2 regions of the Ruminococcus gauvreauii genome follow, and region 1 is predicted to be linked to the other one. Evidence: predicted binding sites of a transcription regulator. Region 1 holds the regulator's gene; the other holds the start of a gene.
What was found. Region 1 encodes NrdR, which represses ribonucleotide reductase genes. Its sites were predicted from a motif close to CACNANATNTNGTG; they were not measured.
Positions count from the first base shown of each region.

Region 2: a site for NrdR is predicted at 5,178-5,191, ahead of NQ502_RS05755 (ribonucleoside triphosphate reductase). Genes of this name have one in related genera too.

Region 1 is NZ_CP102290.1:2,987,232-2,994,510, reverse strand. It holds gene NQ502_RS14215 (aminotransferase class I/II-fold pyridoxal phosphate-dependent enzyme) at 1-313, opposite strand, end outside; gene NQ502_RS14210 (ABC transporter ATP-binding protein) at 326-1,120, opposite strand; gene NQ502_RS14205 (ABC transporter permease) at 1,123-2,037, opposite strand; gene NQ502_RS14200 (ABC transporter substrate-binding protein) at 2,233-3,303, opposite strand; gene nrdR (transcriptional regulator NrdR) at 3,400-3,849, opposite strand; gene sigG (RNA polymerase sporulation sigma factor SigG) at 3,922-4,698, opposite strand; gene asnB (asparagine synthase (glutamine-hydrolyzing)) at 4,802-6,634, opposite strand; gene NQ502_RS14180 (YlmC/YmxH family sporulation protein) at 6,775-7,038, shown strand; gene NQ502_RS14175 (M56 family metallopeptidase) at 7,208-7,279, opposite strand, start outside.
Region 2 is NZ_CP102290.1:1,181,523-1,188,801, forward strand. It holds gene NQ502_RS05740 (sulfatase-like hydrolase/transferase) at 1-84, opposite strand, end outside; gene NQ502_RS05745 (uroporphyrinogen decarboxylase family protein) at 281-1,498, opposite strand; gene NQ502_RS05750 (AraC family transcriptional regulator) at 1,624-2,565, opposite strand; gene NQ502_RS05755 (ribonucleoside triphosphate reductase) at 2,727-5,090, opposite strand; gene hflX (GTPase HflX) at 5,252-6,493, opposite strand; gene NQ502_RS05765 (tetratricopeptide repeat protein) at 6,565-7,279, opposite strand, start outside.

The DNA of each region.
Region 1 (7,279 bases):
TCACGCCATTCCCGGTATATACATCATTGATACCGACATTTGGAATCCCCTTCAGCTGGCAGTACTGCATAATCGCCTTTCTGGCCGCAAAAATTCCTCTTGAATCAGAGTATCCCTGGCTGTCACGCACTGACTGACGAATATCAAGGATCACTTCTTCCGGCGCCGAAAAGCCAAACGGCGCAGGATTTCCAATGTTCAGCTTCAGAATCTCAAGTCCTGCCTCTTCCATCCGGCCCGCCTCTTCCACGACAGGTCCCCTGACATCATACAATACATTGTCCAGCTTCGCAGACTTATCAAATGTTCTCATATTCTCTTACTCCTACGCCAGCATCATGCGGTCATTTGCAAATTCTCCGCCGCTGGCCTGTTCAAATTTCCTGAGCAGATCCTCCACCTTCAGCTGTTTCTTCTCATCTCCGTCCACATCGTAGATAATCCTGCCCTCGTGCATCATGACCAGCCGATTGCCCATACGAATGGCATCCTTCATATTATGAGTTACCATCATCGCTGTCAGTTTCTGCTCCGATATTATATTCTCCGTCAGTTCCAGCACCTTGGCTGCCGTCTTGGGGTCCAGCGCCGCCGTATGTTCGTCCAGAAGCAGCAGTTTCGGCTGCTGCAGCGCAGCCATCAGAAGAGTCAGCGCCTGCCGCTGGCCTCCGGAAAGCAGGCCTACCTTCGAGGTCATGCGGTCTTCCAGACCCAGACCCAGAGATTTCAGTTCCTCATGGTAACGCGCTTTTTCCGCCCTGGTGATCCCCCAACGCAATGTCCTCCGCTGGCCTCTTCGATATGCCAGCGCCAGATTCTCCTGAATCTCCATCTGCGCCGCCGTGCCTTTCATGGGATCCTGAAATACCCGTCCGAGGAATTTGGCTCTTGCATATTCCGGTTTCCTGGATATATTTTCTCCGTCCAGGATGATCTTCCCGGAATCAATCGGATACACTCCCGCGATCATATTCAGCATTGTTGATTTTCCGGCGCCGTTCCCGCCGATAATTGTCACAAAATCCCCCTGCCTCAGATGAAGGTCAATGCCGGTCAGCGCTTTTTTTTCATTGATCGTCCCTTTATTGAACGTCTTCTGTACATTCATCAGTTTTAACATGTCTACTTTCCCCCTTCGGAATAGGATTTTCTGATCCGCAGTTTCTCAACCGCCACCGGTATACACAGCGCAAGCGCGACGATGATGGCCGAAAGCAGTTTCATGTCATTTGCGCTCATACCGAGCTGCAGTACAATCGCACGAATCAGGAAATAGACAACAGAACCTACAATGGCCGAAGTCAGCTTGCTTCCAAAAGAGCGGAGCCGTCCCATCAGCACGTCACCGATCACGATCGCCGCAAGACCGATCACAATGGCGCCCGTACCATTGTTGATATCTCCGTATTTCTGACTCTGACAGACCAGACCTCCGGAAAGACCGACCAGGCCGTTGCTGATCATCAGGGCCAGCATTTTTGTCTTTTTGATGTTGACACCGAGCGCACGGATCATGTCCTCATTGTTACCCGTGGCACGGAGCGCGGCCCCGAGCTCCGTTCCGAAAAACCAGTACAGGAGGCCGATACACAATACTGCGATCACAACACCGAGTATCATGCTCGCATGAGTCTGGGAAAGTCCTGTCGCATCCACCATCCATGAAAACACAGTATCTGATTTAAGCAGCGGAATATTACTCTTTCCGCCCATGATCCTGAGGTTAATAGACCACAGCGCAATCTGCGTCAGAATCCCCGCCAGAATTGCCGGTATCTCAAACACCGTATGCAGAAACCCGGTCACACCTCCTGCGATCACACCCGCCACCAGCGATATCAAAAGCGCTGCCACCGGATTCCATCCGTGTGCTACGATCAATGTGGCGCATACGCATCCCCCGAGCGCAAAACTCCCGTCAACCGTTAAGTCCGCGATATCCAGAATCTTGAAGGTAATATAAACACCGAGTACCATAATCCCCCAGAGAATTCCCTGCGATACCGCTCCCTGCATTGAAACAAAAAACCCACTCATATTTTTATCCTCCTACGTGTACGTGGTATCTTTTAAAGAAAATACTTTCACGAAAATACAACGCTGACCATTATTCTTTCGTCAAAATCTTTTCCGGAATCAACCGTATTAAAGAACAGAAATACCAAGGGAGCCGAAGTTGGCTCCCTTGGTCCTGTTGTTTTCCGCTTTCGATACGTTTGCTGCGCCTGTTTCTTATTCTTCGCTTCCTGTATCCAGTGCAGATAAATCAAGTCCCAGTGCCTGCGCTGTCTCATCATTTACCTGCAGTTCACATTTGGATGCGTCCAGATAACCGATCGGCATGTCTGCAGGGCTTTTTCCATCCACAAGGATCTCTGCTGCCTGCTGTCCTGCCATGTAACCCAGCTGATAGTAGTCGATTCCATAAGTAGCCAGACCGCCTTCTGTCACCATTCCGCCTTCACCGCAGATTACCGGCATCTTATTATCGTTGGCGATCATTGCCACTGTCGCCATGCCTGCCGCGATAACATTGTCTGTCGGTGCATACAGCGCATCTACTTTGCCGATGGATGATTCCACGACAGACTGGATTTCATTCGATGAGGACACGGTGTAATCTTCGCACTCAATTCCCAGCTCAGCACATGCGTCTTTTGCCATCTGTGCCTGAATCGCAGAATTTGATTCAGCGGAACAGTACAGGACACCAACTTTTTTCACGTCAGGAAGAATCTGTTTCATCAGATCGATCTGCTCTTTAACCGGAGTCAGATCAGATGTACCGGTCACATTTCCGCCCGGAGCGTCGTTGGACTCGACAAGTCCGGATTCTGCTGGGTCTGTGACAGCTGTCAGGACTACCGGAATATCAGAGGTAACGCCTGCAACAGCCTGTGCTGCCGGAGTCGCGATCGCAAAGATCAGGTCACTTCCATTATTCACCAGCGTCTGGGCGATCGTCTGGCAGGATGAAGCCTCTCCCGCTGCATTCTGCTGATCCGCCTCATACTGAATTCCCATCTCATCAAGCGCCGCAAAAAAGCCTTTGTTGGATGCATCCAGTGCATCATGCTGTACGTACTGGATCACACCGATCTTATATACGGTGCCGTCCCCTGACTCTGTATTTTTTTCTTCAGCTGCATCATCTGCTGCCTCCACTGAAGGCGTTGGCTCGGCTGATTCATCTGCAGACTTGCTCTCATCGCTGCTCTTAGATCCGCATCCTGCAAACATTGCTGCCGCCAGCATTGCAGACAGGCCAACAGCCATAATTCTTTTCACTGTCTTGTTTTTCATATGATCCCTCTTTCCTCATTTTCTTTGGCGCTTTGACTCGCTAAAGTGCCAATTCATAACGCTTGAATTATATCATACTCCGACAGAAAGGGCAATCTATTTCAAAATCTTTTTGAGCTCATCCATGAACGTATTGACATCTTTAAACTCGCGGTAAACGGATGCAAAACGCACGTACGCAACCGCCTCGAGGTCCTTGAGCTTATCCATCACTATCTCTCCGATCACTGAGCTGGGAATCTCCCGCTCCTCCATATTAAAAATCTCAGTCTCGACTGAATCTATAAGATCCGTAATTCTCTCGGCCGAAATCGGACGCTTATGGCATGCGCGCAGCACACCGGCTTCAATCTTTGCGCGGTCATACTGCTCCCTGTTCTGGTCCTTCTTTATCACAATCAGCGGGATCGTTTCAACTTTCTCATATGTGGTGAAGCGTTTTCCGCACTCATCGCACATACGGCGCCTGCGGATTGCATTGCTGTCTTCGACCGGCCTTGAATCAACAACCCTGGTGTTATCCTGGTTACAAAATGGACATCTCATGCTCTTCCCCCTTTTTCGCTCTCCCATCACACGACTGTGAATATCATAACATTTTTCTTCTCTCTTTGCAAATTATGACAGATAATTTTTCATGCTTCGCAGCGCGCTCTTTTCCAGACGGGACACCTGCGCCTGTGAGATTCCGATTTCGGTTGCCACTTCCATCTGCGTTTTCCCCTCGAAGAAACGGAGCTGAATGATATGTTTTTCCCGCTCGTTCAGTCTGTTCATCGCTTCCTGGAGCGACAGGTCTTCAATCCAGTTTTCTTCTTTATTCTTTTTATCGCTGATCTGATCCATCACGTACAGCGTGTCGCCGCCTTCCGTATATACCGGTTCGTACAGGCTCATGGGACTCTGGATTGCATCCAGCGCATAGACGATATCCTCTTTCTGGATCCCCACTTCCTCGGCGATCTCTGCTATGGTCGGTTCACGAAGATTCTGCTTCACGTAGTTTTCCTTGGCGAATATAGCTTTATATGCAATGTCTCTGAGAGAACGGCTCACACGGATGCTGTTGTTATCCCTCAGATAACGCCGGATCTCTCCGATGATCATCGGTACGGCATACGTACTGAATTTGACGTTTAATGTCGTATCAAAGTTGTCGATCGCCTTGATCAGCCCGATACAGCCGATCTGGAACAGATCATCCGCCGCCTCGTTGCTGTTGGAAAAACGTTTGATCACGCTTAAGACAAGACGCAAATTCCCTTTGATATATTTCTCCCTGGCCTCTTTATCCCCCTGTTTGATCTTTCGGAATAATTCTTCTTTTTCTTCATTGCTAAGTATCGGTAATTTTGATGTGTTGACTCCGCATATCTCAACTTTATTAAGCGCCATAACAAGAATCCTCCTAGAAGTTTTTTCTAGTAAAATGGTTCTCATTATGGCGCCCTGCTATGCGCATCCGACAGAAATTTTACAAAGTTTTAGCCCTTGACAATCAAAAGTTTTCCCTGTACCACAGCAAAAAAAGGTATACGGTCCAGATTTTCCTGCTGTTATCCCTCTTCCCGTTTTTATGCTGTTCCAGCAGTTCTATCAGACTGTCTTTTTCAAAAAATCTCTCCGCCGTTTCACTCTCAAATTCCGCTCTCACAATTCCCGCGTATGGTTCCTGATTCAGCCACTTTCGAAGGGGAACCGGAAATCCGAGTTTCCGTCTTTTGGCAGTCTCCTGCGGCAGGTAACCGTCAGAAACACTGCGGAAAACTGACTTCGTCTGCCTGCGGGTAACCCTATATCGGACGGGAACCGAAAACGCAGCCCCGGCTACCTCCGCGTCCAGGTAGGGAACTCTTACCTCCAGACCGTGTGCCATACTGATGTGGTCCGATTTCCTGAGGATGTCCCCGCGCATCCAAAAGTTAATGTCGATATACTGCATCCTGGTAATATCGTCCAGACCCTCTGTCTCAGCATAATATGCCGCTACAACATCCTGCTCCGTATATGCTGCCAGTTCCTTTTTTTTCAACAGTTCTTTCACTTCCTGGCTCTTGAATATATAGGCATTCCCTATAAACCGTTCCTCCACGCTCTGACCGGCCCGAATCAAATACTCTTTTCCTTTAAACGAAAACGGCAGGCGCTCCATGATCCTCCGCAGGCCGCGCCGGATCTTCCCGGGCATGATGTGCACAAACGGCTCCAGCGCCAGTGCTGACTGGTAGACGTTATATCCCCCGAACAGTTCATCCGCCCCCTCTCCGGAATAAACGACTTTAACGTCCCTCGCCGCCAGTTCACAGAGATAGTAAAGCGGTATGACAGACGGATCTGCCACCGGCTCGTCCAGTGCCTCCAGAATCCTGGGAACCGCATCCCAGTACTCTTCTCTGGTAATGAGTCTGGAATGGTTGGTCATCCCATTGATTCTGCTCAGTTGGGCGGCCTTTTTCGTCTCGTCATATTCGGCTTCCTCAAACCCGACGCTGTATGTTTTCTCCATCTCTCCTGCCACTGCCAGAAACGACGAGTCTATGCCGCCGGACAGGAAAGAGCCAACCTCAACATCGCTCAGCTTATGTGCCTCAACGGAGTTCAGAAGTGCCTCTTTCAGGCGTTCCTCTGCTTCCTCTCTGCGCATCGTCTCCTCAGTGTGAAACCTGGCTCTCCAGTAGCGGTGAATCTGCATCCTCCCGTTTTCCAGTATCATAAAATGTCCCGGCAGAAGCTGGTAGATCCCTTTATAAAATGTCTCTTCGAGCGGATTATACTGAAAGGCCAGATAACCCGGAAGTGCATCTTCATTGAGCTCTTTTCTCACATCAGGATTTGCAAGAAGCGCTTTGATCTCAGATCCGAAGCAAAATCCGTTATTCTGTGTGCAGTAAAACAGCGGCTTGATGCCGAATGGATCCCGCGCGATCAGTAATGTCTCAGATACGGTATTCCACAGCGCAAAGGCGAACATGCCCCGAAGCTTTCCCAAAACGTCTGTACCGTATTCCTCATAGCCGTGGAGAATCACTTCCGTATCAGCATCCGTCGTGAATACATGTCCCATCCCCTGCAGCTCTTCCTTCAACTGCAGATAATTATAGATTTCTCCATTGTAGACCAGAACAAGTGTTTTATCTTCATTCCACACAGGCTGTTTGCCATTCTCAAGTCCGATGATCGACAGCCTGCGCATGGCAAGAGCGATATGCTCATCAACGTAATATCCTTCATCATCAGGCCCCCTTGACATGATCCTGCTGTTCATTTTCTTTAAAGTGCTTTCCTTCTTTTCATATTCTCCCTCGGAAAGAAATCCAGTTATTCCACACATACTTTCTCCCTTTTCATACGTACTTTTAAACACTATTGTGTTTATTATAACAATCTTACTCTTTAAACAATATAGAAATTATCTTAAGAATTATAAACTTTTTCTATCGAAAATACATATACTATAAAAACGGCATTGAGGTGGTCGCTTTGCGCCTTTTTGAACTGAGACAAAAAGAAGTTATCAACATCTGCAACTGTAAAAGCCTGGGCTGCCCGGTCGACCTGGAATTCGAATGTAAAAGCGGCCGTATTACCGCATTGATCATACCCGGTCCCGGCAAGCTGTGGGGACTCATGGGCCGGGACTGCGAATACGTGATTCCATGGGAATGTATCACACAAATCGGCGATGATATCATTCTGGTTGAAATCCGGGAGGATGTATGCCTGAAAAGATTTTAGTCACACGCCGCTGAACTCTTATCCTGCGCATCCTGTGATCATCATACAGCCTGGCGCTACATAAAGTATTCAGCAACTTGTTTTCAACATGTTATTTCCGGCTGCAATTGCAGAACAGCAGTTCCGTTTTCGGCGGAACTGCTGCTTACTGGTATCAGCAGATGTATCCTCAGGAAAATCCATGTCCCGGTATGTTATTATTAACAAACGTGGCAGCTTCCAGGGGTGGAAATCCCGATAT
Region 2 (7,279 bases), 1.8 Mb from region 1:
CAGATTTGGATTGAAGCAGCCGCAGGTGTCCCAGCGCTGCTGGTCTGTAAAGAAAAATAAAATATTTGGCCTTTTTGTTCCCATATGTACCTCCCGTATCATGTTAATATGTGTTATATGATTAGATCTTACATAATGGATTCATGTTTTTCATTATCCTTATCCCAGTTAAAACATAAGAAACTGCAGAAAATCAAAACACAGGCAATGTAAAATGTGTTCGCATTCTACATTGCCTGTGTTTAAAGGTTTTTATATATGAAGAGAGTGTATTGCAGGCTTATTTTATAATATGTTCCCCACGACATTCAGCCATGACTTCACCCAGCCGCTTTATGTAATACTGATAATATGCATATGGTGTGCCCGGAGCAGCCTGATGGTCAATGCCGCACAGGTATCCGCCCTGACGAATCACCGGCTCCAGCCGCTTAAACTCGCGGTCGATCGCTTCCGGTCCTTTTAAAATTTCCAGTTTATTGAAGCCGCCAATAAACTTAACATCCGGAAAACGTCTTCTTACATCCACGATATCAACGCCCGCGTTAACATCCACGGGGAGGAATCCATCTACACCGGAAGAGGTAAAGTTTGGAATCAGTCTCGTGAAGTCTCCGTCCGTGTCCACGAACACGTTTTGTACTCCTCGATCTTTGAGAAATGGTATGATTTCTTCATAACACGGTCTTAAGAATTCATCAAACGTTTCCGGCGAAATCATCGGACCATTCTTTCCGCTCAAGTCCTCCTCAAAGAACAATACTTCCGGTTTCACAATGTTTAATATCTTATCCATCTGTTCTTTATAAAGATCCAACTGGAATCTATGGATATCCTGTATCATTTCCGGATAATCATACCATGCATACAGCATCGGTTCATTGTCCATCAGATCACGGATACTCCAGAAGAATCCCATCAGCCGGAAACGAATCGGGTATTCCCCACTCTCACTGACCGCATGATATTTATCATATGCTGCATGCATCGCCTCATCCGTACAATTTTTTTTGTATGCCTCCAGTGTATGAGCCTTGTGGCGCTCCCAGGACTCCTCATCAGATACAATTGGCTGAACTGCTGTAAAAAGATCACGTCCCTTATAGTATTTTCTGATCCATCCGTCGATATCTCTTTTTACCGTATACTCCTCAGTTTCCTCCAAAATCTCTTCATCGTAACTCAAAAACGGAATTCTAAATGCCATGCGTAACACTGGATCATATCCCAGTGTTTTCTCCAGATCAAAAATCGGGTCTGCAAGCATTGTCATATAATAATGATCAACCCACTTCACAGGTTCGTCCTTCTTTATATAGCCGACCTCCGTAGGGACAATCGGCACTTTAAGTTTTTTGTTAAAATCTGTCCTCAGTCCTTCTTTTTCCCAATCTGCAACCGTCAAATCCCACGGCTCAAATGTTTCCTGCTTCGCTCCTCTGTCAAGCCCTTCATTAGAGAAACTTAAGGTACGAAATTCACGCTCTTTATTCGTCATTGCCCATGCCTCCTGTTATGTCTGACGATCTGAATCATCATTTTTACTTTTTAACAGTATAGCATGTACATATTTGATACTGATAGCACGCGCTACAGCCATACTAGCATAAATCACTGATAACATCAGTTGATTTTCTTAAAATACCGCGGCGAATAACCCATTACTTTCTTAAACATTCTTGAGAAATAATTGGCATCATATATTCCGACTTTTTCAGCAGCTTCCGCCACGCTCAGTTGTTCCATTTCGAGATATTCCAAAGACTTAACAATACGCATACGATTCATATATTCCATTGGTGACAGCCCCGTCACATCCTTGAACGTCGTTCTGAAATAGTTGGGACTAAGATAGACACTTTCTGCAATCTGCGCAACGTTCAGCTTCTCAGTCAGATGTTCTTCAATATATGCCATCGCACGGTAGATCAATTTTTTCTTCTGGCTCGTATAATTCTGCATCTGTTCATGCTGTCTTGATTTTACTCGTTTAAAAAAAACCAGAATCAACTGAAGATATGCTGATTTTACATACTCGATCCCTTCTTCTTTTTTATCCTGTTCCTCCATCATTCCATTCAGAAGCTGTTCGACGTATTTTATCTCCTGCGTGTTCAAATGTATCACTCCCTGTGCATTTACTCCCACCCGCCTGCTTTCCTCTTCTATAACCGGATCTGACAAAGTCACATAACGAAGCAGTTCATCCCACTGCTTTTTTACGTCCTCATTGGCATAAGGCGTATTGATTGTTGCACTGCTGAGCGTCCGGCTGCACTCAGCACCAAGCGGTTCCGGAAAAAAGTGACAGTTAACGATAGTAGCCGTTGCCTGCACCTCATAACTGTGTGTCTGATGGGGTTCGATTAAGAAAACATCCCCGGGCATCAGCAGAGAACGCACGCCCTGATAGTCAAAAATACAGGACCCTCTTGTTATAATTACGAATTCATAATACGTGTGGCAGTGAGCTCCCACCGGACGATCCACAAGGCACGGTATAACCGATATAGCCGTGTCATCCATCTTAGGAAAATCAACATAAAGTTTGCGTATGTTTTGCATGTCATATACCTCTTTCATCGTTCAATGCGCATAAATACAAAAGAGATGGTTCCAGGCCTTCCGCCTTCCGAACCATCTCTTACTAAATTGCTAAACGGACATGTCTGCCAGAGAAGACATCACCAACTATCAAAGCCGATTGCCCCGCGTTTACGCGCTCTTCAGTGCGTCTCCAGATACTTCTGAATATTTGAAGCATTTACATATTTTTTCATATTGTCGCCATCCACCACCACAAGTGTCGGCGCCTGCATGATCCCATATTTCGCTGCAAGATCCGGATTCGCTTCGGCATCGATGATTTCATATGCCTCTCCCTCCAGCATCTCCTTCGCCGCCTTACAGTTCGGACAGGTACTTGTCGTGAACAGATATTTGAATCCTTCACCATTTTCCACGGCTATTGTCTCATCTATAACAGCTGCCGCTGTCTTCTTAGACTTCTTTATCGCAGAATTCCCGATGTCGTATACCGTTCGGTTTTTATACTCCTGACTCTTGCCGTCGTTCCAGTTCTGAACAGGCCGATAGTATCCCGTGATCCTGCTGTATACTTCCGCCGGATGCCCGCATGTCGGGCAGGTAAAGTGCTCGCCCGCGATATATCCGTGATCCTTGCATACAGAATACGTGGGAGATAATGTATAGTAAGGCAGTGTATAATTCTCTGCAACCTTCCGGACCAGTGATGCCGCAGACTGCCAGTCCGGCAGTTTTTCGCCCAGGAACGCGTGGAACACAGTACCGGATGTATACAGGCTCTGAAGTTCATCCTGAATATCCAGTGCATCAAAGATATCTGATGTAAACTCAACCGGCAGATGTGAGCTGTTGGTATAGTACGGGGTATCTCCCTTACTTCCCGCAGTCCTGATATCCGGCCATTTTGCCCGGTCGTGTTTTGCCAGACGATACGTCGTCGATTCCGCCGGTGTTGCTTCCAGATTATAGAGGTCTCCGTATTCCTCCTGATAGTCTGAGAGTTTGTTGCGCATATGGTTCAGAACTTCTTTCGTGAATTCCTGCGTACGCACGTCCGTCATATCCCCGCCGAGCCAGTTCGCATTCAGCCCAACTTCATTCATACCGATCAGCCCGATCGTTGAAAAATGATTGTCAAAAGTCCCCAGATACCGTTTTGTATACGGATAGAGACCTTCATTCAGTAACTTTGTAATGACTTCGCGTTTTACATGAAGTGACCTTGCACTCACATCCATCATGTGATCCAGCCTCTGATAGAACTCTTTTTCGTTCTTCGACAGATATGCGATGCGCGGCATATTGATCGTCACAACACCCACAGAACCGGTACTTTCACCGGAACCGAAAAACCCTCCCGTTTTCTTGCGAAGCTCTCTCAGGTCCAGACGCAGCCTGCAGCACATGCTCCGCACGTCGCTCGGTTCCATATCGCTGTTGATATAATTGGAAAAATACGGCGTACCGTATTTCGCTGTCATCTCAAACAGCAGGCGGTTGTTCGTCGTATCCGACCAGTCAAAGTCGGATGTGATGGAATATGTCGGAATCGGATACTGGAATCCTCTTCCGTTGGCATCTCCCTCAATCATGGTCTCGATAAATGCACGGTTGATCATATCCATCTCCGGCTTACAGTCTTTATAACGGAAATCCATCTCTTTGCCGCCGACAATCGCAGGAAGTTCTGCAAGATCCTGCGGTACCGTCCAGTCCAGTGTAATATTGGAAAACGGCGCCTGAGTCCCCCAGCGGCTGGGGGTATTGACCCCGTAGATAAAGGATTCAATACATTTCTTTACTTCCGGGTAGGAAAGGTTATCCACCTTGGCAAACGGTGCAAGGTATGTATCAAAAGACGAAAATGCCTGTGCTCCTGCCCACTCATTCTGCATGATCCCCAAGAAATTGACCATCTGATTGCAGAGTACACTCAGGTGTTTTGCAGGTGAAGACGTAATCTTTCCTTTGATTCCTCCAAGTCCTTCCATGATCAGCTGCTTCAGTGACCACCCGGCACAATACCCGGTCAGCATGGACAGATCATGAATATGAATATCTGCATTACGGTGCGCATCTGCAATCTCCGGATCATAGATCTCGGACAGCCAGTAGTTGGCGGTCACCGCACCGCTGTTGCTTAAGATCAGGCCCCCTACCGAATACGTTACTGTGGAATTTTCTTTTACACGCCAGTCCTCCACCTTGACATAGCTGTTTACGATCTCTTTGTAATCCAGGATCGTGGATTTCATATTGCGGACTTTCTCCCGCTGTTTCCGGTACAGGATATACGCTTTTGCCACATCTGAATATCCGCACTGAATCAAAACATTTTCCACACTGTCCTGAATATCTTCTACATTAACACTATCATCCTTGATTTTTTTCTGAAAATCAGAGGTGACACGCAGACTCACCATCTCCAGCATATCCTGACTGTACTGCTTTTGATTCGCTTCAAATGCCTTGCGGACCGCCTCCGTGATCTTCGCAAGCTCAAAATCGGCTATGGCTCCGTCTCTTTTTTCTACTTTAAACATTACATCTGCCTCCTCTGCAATCCTAAGTCCCCGACTGCGCTATGGAACTATCATATCAAAGGATACCGAACGCGTCAATACACAAAATACCATATATTGTATGCCAAACGACCGGGAGCCCCCATTTCTAGGGGCTCCCGTAAATTTACAGACTTTTTCCACTATACTTTTCCATATATTTCCACCGGCACATACGCCTTGATCGAGATGCCTTCCGGATAGTATTCCTCCTCCACAACCTGTCCGACCTTTCGGATCATGCTGATGACATTCGCTCTGTCATATCCGTAAAAACGTTCGATATAAATCTGTTCCGCCTGAAGCATACGAACCAGCTCTTCCTTCAGTTCCTCCATGCCTGTCCCGGTCTTGGCGGACGTCCTGATGATACAGTCCGCCTGAAGGTCTTTCAGATTTTCAGGACAGTCCACCTGGTCCTGCTTATTGAAGAGCGTGATTATCTTTTTGCCTTCTATTCCCAGCTGCCGGAGCGTATCATACACAATATGCATCTGTTCATCCATCTGCGGATTTGACGCATCCACCACATGTATAATAATGTCAGCAAATTTTGCTTCTTCCAGCGTACTCTTAAATGCATCTACAAGATGATGCGGCAGTTTCCGTATAAACCCAACGGTATCCGTCAGTAAAATCTGCTGTTTACCAGGCAGGTCAAGCACGCGGGTCGTCGGATCCAGCGTTGCAAACAGCTTATTCTCCTCCAGTACCGATGCTCCTGTCAGAGTGTTTAAAAGGGTTGATTTTCCTGCGTTCGTATAGCCTACGATCGCCGCCACTTTCTGATTACTCTTCATCCGCTGCCCCCGCAGCAGCTCTCTGTGGCGTTTCATTTCTTCCAGATCCTGTTTCAGCTGCGTGATTCTGTTGCGGATCATACGGCGGTCCATCTCCAGCTTCTTCTCACCGGGTCCGCGCGTACCAATTCCGCCGCCAAGACGGGACATCGAATTGCGCAGCCCCACCAGCCTGGCAGCACGGTACTTTAATTGCGCAAGTTCAACCTGCAGTTTTCCCTCTTTGGTGACAGCGCGCCCGGCAAAAATATCGAGGATTACAAGCGTTCGGTCCATAACCTTACATTGCAGTTCACTTTCCAGAGTTCCGTACTGCGCCGGAGATAATTCGTCATCACAGACGATTCCCGTGGCATCCAGTGTGTACAGCAGTTCTCTGAGCTCCTCCAGTTTACCCGGACCAACATAACTTGCCGGATGAATGCTCTCTCTCTTCTGGATGACCTCACCCACCGTAACAGCTCCGGCAGTCTCCACGAGTTCCTCGAGTTCCCTCAATGATTTTTGCGTATCGTCGCCGGCATCGGTCTGAATCCCAATCAAAATGACCCGCTCTTCAATGTTTTTTGATTCATATAATTGCATAGCCCACCCCTGTTTGTTTAATGCAACTCTTTTGGTTACTTCTCCCCTTACCTGCACTCCCCGATGCAAAGTTATCTGCTTTTCAGAAACTCATTTTCCCTCACGGCAGTCATATCATCCGGATATTTTTCCAGGTATTCTGCCATTTTTGATTTTGCCGTCTCAAAATCCAGCATATATTCATATACGACGATCTCATTGAACAACAAACTCTGCGTCTCCGCGGCGTCCTCACACTCCAGGCCTTTTTTTATGTTGTTCAGCGCATTATCGTAATTCTTTTCAAATATATCACACATCGCCAGCCCGTTATACGCCCTGGACTGATTTTTCTCCTCCTTCAGATAATCCTGATAGAGACCGCGGGCACTGGCCGCGTCATCGACCGCAAGATAGACTTTTCCAAGCAGGAGGACGGCGTCCGCATCACCTTCATTGATTGCCTCGGTCAGCTCTCCCCTGGCACTTTCATAGTCCTTCAGCTCATAATAGATCCTGCCCCTGTTATAGTAATCCGATGCCTCTTTGGGCTTTAACTCCAGCGCTCTCTGGAGATACGATTCTCCCGTAACGGTATCGGATTTATCCGCATATGCCTGATAAATCTTCAGATACATGCCATAGTCCCGGCTGTCTTTCACGGCGCTGTCAAAATCATTTTTTGCCCGTTCCTGATCGTCCAGTTCCAGATATACGCTGCCTCTCAGAAAATATGTTTCCGGATCCTTCTCCAGCTTTAAAACCTCCGTATACACTTCGGCGGCCTTCTCATATTCCCCGTAATCC